DNA from 2 places in the Aliirhizobium sp. YIM B11859 genome. Region 1 is predicted to be linked to the other one. Evidence: predicted binding sites of a transcription regulator. Region 1 holds the regulator's gene; the other holds the start of a gene.
The links. Region 1 encodes PhoB, which activates phosphate uptake and scavenging genes when phosphate is short. Its sites were predicted from a motif close to TGTCATNNANCTGTCAT; they were not measured.

Region 1 (2,401 bases):
ACTGACGGAACGCACCTGCAAATGGCCGGTCGGTGATCCGCTGACCGATGAGTTCCACTTCTGCGGCTGCGAATCCCCGGATGCGTCGCCGTACTGCAACTATCACGCCAAGCTCGCCTATCAGCCGGTCCACGACCGCCGCAGGGCTGCATCCCGCTCCTGATCCAGGACGCGAACATCCAAAAAGCGGGCTCGATGCCCGCTTTTTTGTTTGTCCAGGCCTAACATGTCCCATCTGCAATGCAGCCTTGCCGGCTGCCGGCTTGCTGATTGACTTCGGAATCCCTATTTATGTACCAGCGAGGACGGCCTCCCCCAGCATGGGTACCAATCGTCGGGACGACCCGGCAGAACCCATGGGGTCAAAGTCATGCGCAGCACGGGCGACCGTATCCGTCACGCCATCAGCTTCGAAGTCATCGGACTGGCAATCTTCACACCGCTCGCGGCCTTCGTATTCGGATTGCCTGTGGAGCATGTGGGTGTCGTGGGCATTGTTTCGGCAACGCTGGCGACCGGATGGAACTATTTCTACAATCTGGGCTTCGATCACTTGATGCAGAAATATCGAGGCGGAACGCAGAAGGGGCTGGCGCTCCGCGTTCTGCATGCCGTGCTGTTCGAGCTCGGCCTGTTGATCGTGCTGATGCCGTTCATCGCCTGGTATCTCGGCATCAGCCTGATGCAGGCGCTGGTGATGGATATATCCTTCGCCCTGTTTTACCTGGTCTATGCGTTCTTCTTCAATATCGCTTATGACCGGCTGTTTCCGCTGCCCGAGTGGCAGAAGGAAGCGAAGGCCTGAGAACTGCCCGGCTAAACAGTTCAGCCCGAGGCGGAGGACCGCGCCCGGGCTGAAAACACAAAGGCAGGCCTGATTTGGAGATCAGGATTCCATCGAATAACCTGCACCGCGGACGGTGCGGATGACATCCTGCATGTTGGAGAAGTTGAGCGCCTTGCGCAGGCGGCCGACATGGACGTCGACAGTGCGTTCGTCGACATAGATGTCATGACCCCAGACGCCATCCAGAAGCTGCGAACGGGAGAAGACGCGGCCCGGCGACACCATCAGGAATTCCAGAAGACGGAATTCCGTCGGGCCGAGTCGAACCTCACGGCTCTTGCGGTGGACGCGGTGGGTTTCGCGATCAAGCTCGATATCGCCACAGCGCAGCACGCTGGAGAGAACCTCGGGCTTGGCGCGGCGCAGCATTGCCTTGACCCGCGCCATCAGCTCCGGCGTCGAGAAGGGCTTGACGACATAGTCGTCGGCGCCGGTCGCAAGACCACGGACCCGCTCGCTTTCCTCGCCCCGGGCCGTCAGCATAATGACCGGAAGCCGCTCGGTTTCCGGCCGCATGCGCAGTCGCCGGCAAAGTTCGATGCCGGAGACGCCAGGCAACATCCAGTCAAGGATCAGCAGGTCGGGTGTGCGCTCCTGCAGCCGGATCTCGGCCTCGTCGCCTCTCAGTATCGTTTCAACCTCGTAGCCCTCGGCTTCGAGATTATAGCGAAGAAGCACGCTCAGTGCTTCTTCGTCTTCCACGACCGCTATTCTTGGCTGCATACTCAATTTGCTCCGTCACATCACCCCAATCGGCTCCCGATCGGGGCTTACTCCGCTATGGCGCCGACCGTGTTCGACGTGTCGTCCTTCGGACGCTCACCTTCGAGCTGCGCACCTGTCGTCATGTAGTAGATGGTTTCAGCGATGTTGGTCGCGTGGTCGCCGATGCGCTCGATATTCTTGGCGCAGAACAGCAGATGCGTGCAGGTGGTGATGTTGCGCGGATCTTCCATCATGTAGGTCAGGAGTTCACGGAACAGCGACGTGTACATCGCGTCGATCTCTTCGTCGCGAAGCCTGATGATTTCCGCCTTTTCAGCCGAACGGCTTGCATAAACGTCCAGCACATCCTTGAGCTGCACCGCAGCAAGATCCGAAAGATGCTCCAGGCCGCGTGCGAGCTTGCGGGGTACACCCGTTCCCTGCACGGCGATAACGCGCTTGGCGGTATTCTTTCCGAGATCGCCAACACGCTCGAGGTCAGCTGCGATACGCAGCGTGCCGATGATTTCGCGCAGGTCGGCAGCCATCGGCTGGCGCTTGGCGATCGTGACGATTGCCTTGTCCTGGATCTCGCGTTCGGCGTGATCGAGAATGACGTCGTCAGAAATCACCTTCTGTGCAAGCGCGGAGTCGGAATTGACCAGCGCACGCACGGCGTCGCCGCACATCTGTTCCGCAAGACCACCCATCTCGGAGATGCGGCGGCGGAGATATTTCAATTCTTCGTCGTAGGCCGACAGGATATGACTTGATACCATTTTCTTGTCCTTAAGATCCGTGAAAGGCAGCAGGCGTCGGCGATCAATCAGCCGAAGCGGCCCATGATGT
Region 2 (2,401 bases), on a different contig from region 1:
ATGGGTGGCATCGATCTGGTCGACATTCTCGATCGTCACGAAAGGCATGTCGTAGATGCCTTCCTTCGAGCCGGCTTTCGCCTTGCCATCCGGATCCTTGATGTTGAGCAGGTCGATGTAACCGATCTTGCGGACCGCCTTGCCGACATTGGCATCACTGAACTCGATCTTGTAGACGCGCTTCAATTCTGCCGGGGCGTCGAAGCAGTCCGGCTTCGGCTGTTTCGGGTCGGCGCAGGCCTTGTCCTTGGAGCCGGCGCCATTGTCGCGCTCGATGACGAGGGCAGTCGTTGCGTCGATCATGTTGAAGTCGCCGATTGCGACACCCTTCTCGGCGAGCGGATAAAGCCAGGAACGGCCGGTCCAGTTTTTCGAGGCGATGTCGAATTCGATGACGCGCAGCGCGGTATGGCCGTCGACCTGCTCTACCTTGCCGTCGTCGAGGAACAGCGGGCCTTCCAGCAGGCCATAGAGTTTGCTTCCGTCCTTCGACATTGCCATCCCCTCATATCCGCCGGAACGCTTGAGGTTGAAGACCGGCATCTTGGCCGTCGGGTTGGCCGGCATCGAGAGCGTCGGATTGTCGGGAGACTTCACCGGCTTGCCGTCGACGACCGTCGCAACCACATCGGTCAACTGGCCAAGCGCGTCGACCTTCATCAGATAGGGACCGAATTCCTCGCCGAGCCAGAAACCGTCGCCGACCGGCTGGATCGATTCGATATCGAAATCGGCACCCGTCAGGTATCGCTTTTCAGTGCCTTCCATGACGATCGGGAAAGGCGCGATCTTGTTCGGGTCGGACAGGAAGATGTTCTTGACGACCTCGACCTTGTTGGCCGCCCAGTCGAACTTGACCTGGTGCAGGAACAGCATCGCATCCGGGGAATTGGCCTTCGAGCCGAAACCGTTGTCCGACAGCGTCCAGAACGTGCCGTCAGCCATCGCCTTGATGCCGGAAAATCCCTGGATTGGCTGGCCATCGAAAGGCAGCTTCAGATCGGTCACGCGGGCACCGTCCTTGCCATCGACGGTGCCGAGTTTTTCGCTACGCTTGCGGTCCGGTGTGGTGAACTTGCCGGAGGTCTTGAGGAAATCGGGTGCATCTGCCGGCGCGGCAGTCATCGTGTTGGCCGGCAGGATCGCCTGTCCGGCGAGCTTGGCCGGAAATTCCTTGTCGTCGGCAAATGCCGAACCGGCAAGCAGGGCGGCCATTGCAACGGACGTGATAAAGGTTCTGGTCATCAAATCACCTGTTCGGTTGGCATAAAACATGCAACTCCGATAGGCTGCCCGCATGACGGGAAGATGATGATAGGTTAAAGCCCGGATGAAGGTTTGATGACCGAAATTTTACACTTCCGGTAGAGCGGCGGTGATGCTTATCGTGTGCCGTTCCTCAGCGTCACCCATCGTCCGGGTGTCATTCCGAAGGCGCCGCGGAAATGCCGTGTGAAATGCGCCTGATCGGCAAAACCCGCATCGAAGGCGGCATCCGCCAATGTGCTGCCTGTGGCGAGCAGACGTTTCGCCCGATCAAGCCGGCGCATGACGAGATAACGATGCGGGCTGGTGCCGAGCAGCCGGCGAAACTGTCGCGCCAGTTCATAACGGTCGAGGCCGGTGACCGCTTCCAGGGCGCCGGAGCGCACCATCCCGTCGCAATGGCTTTCAAGGAAATCGCGCGCCCGCAAGACGGCAGTCTGTGCCGCTGGTGTGGTCGGTTTGCGTTCGTCGCCTGCCTGTCGGAAAAGACCGGCGGCCACCCGCATCACCACGTCATCCATGATGAGTTCGCCGGGCTCGTGGTCGAGATCGCCGAGAATCTCCGCCAGCGCCTGGGAAAGCGGCGCATCCGTCACGATCGGATCGGCAACGAAGGGCAATGTCCGACAATGATCTTCCGCTGCTCCGATAAGCTCCGGCGGGAGATAGATCATCCTGTAGATCAGCCCGTCTTCGGTGCCGGCGGCACCGTCATGCACTTCATCGGGATGCAGGACGATGATATTGCCCGGCTTGCTGAACCGCTCAATGCCGCGATAGCGAAATGTCTGGACGCCATGGAGCGTCAGCCCCAACGCGTAGGTATCGTGCCGATGCGGCGAAAAACCATTGCCGCGGAACCGAGCCTCGATCCGTTCGATGCCGCCGTTTGGCGCAGCGACCCGCATGCCGTCCGCAAACGAAGCTGTCTTGCACGAACGTTCAAGACCGGCGGCATCCGTCAACGCTAAGTGATCGGCTCTTTCGATACCCCGAATGGAGTTTTTCCGCATGTTCGACACCAAGATCGCGATCGTCGTTCGCGATGACCTCGCCACCTGGCAAAAGCTCAACGTCACCGCATTTCTGACAAGCGGCCTCGTCGCCCAGTCGCCGACGATCATCGGTCAACCAT

Region 2: the regulator PhoB is predicted to act here: its motif matches at 1,331-1,347, upstream of AC2GXZ_RS20615 (esterase-like activity of phytase family protein).

The regions. Positions count from the first base shown of each region.
Region 1 covers NZ_JBXHAY010000002.1:723,586-725,986, forward strand. The annotation lists gene AC2GXZ_RS09705 (GcrA family cell cycle regulator) at 1-163, shown strand, start outside; gene AC2GXZ_RS09710 (PACE efflux transporter) at 371-805, shown strand; gene phoB (phosphate regulon transcriptional regulator PhoB) at 887-1,570, opposite strand; gene phoU (phosphate signaling complex protein PhoU) at 1,618-2,331, opposite strand; gene pstB (phosphate ABC transporter ATP-binding protein PstB) at 2,379-2,401, opposite strand, start outside.
Region 2 covers NZ_JBXHAY010000005.1:233,689-236,089, reverse strand. The annotation lists gene AC2GXZ_RS20615 (esterase-like activity of phytase family protein) at 1-1,245, opposite strand, end outside; gene AC2GXZ_RS20610 (AraC family transcriptional regulator) at 1,383-2,279, opposite strand; gene AC2GXZ_RS20605 (DUF2000 family protein) at 2,278-2,401, shown strand, end outside.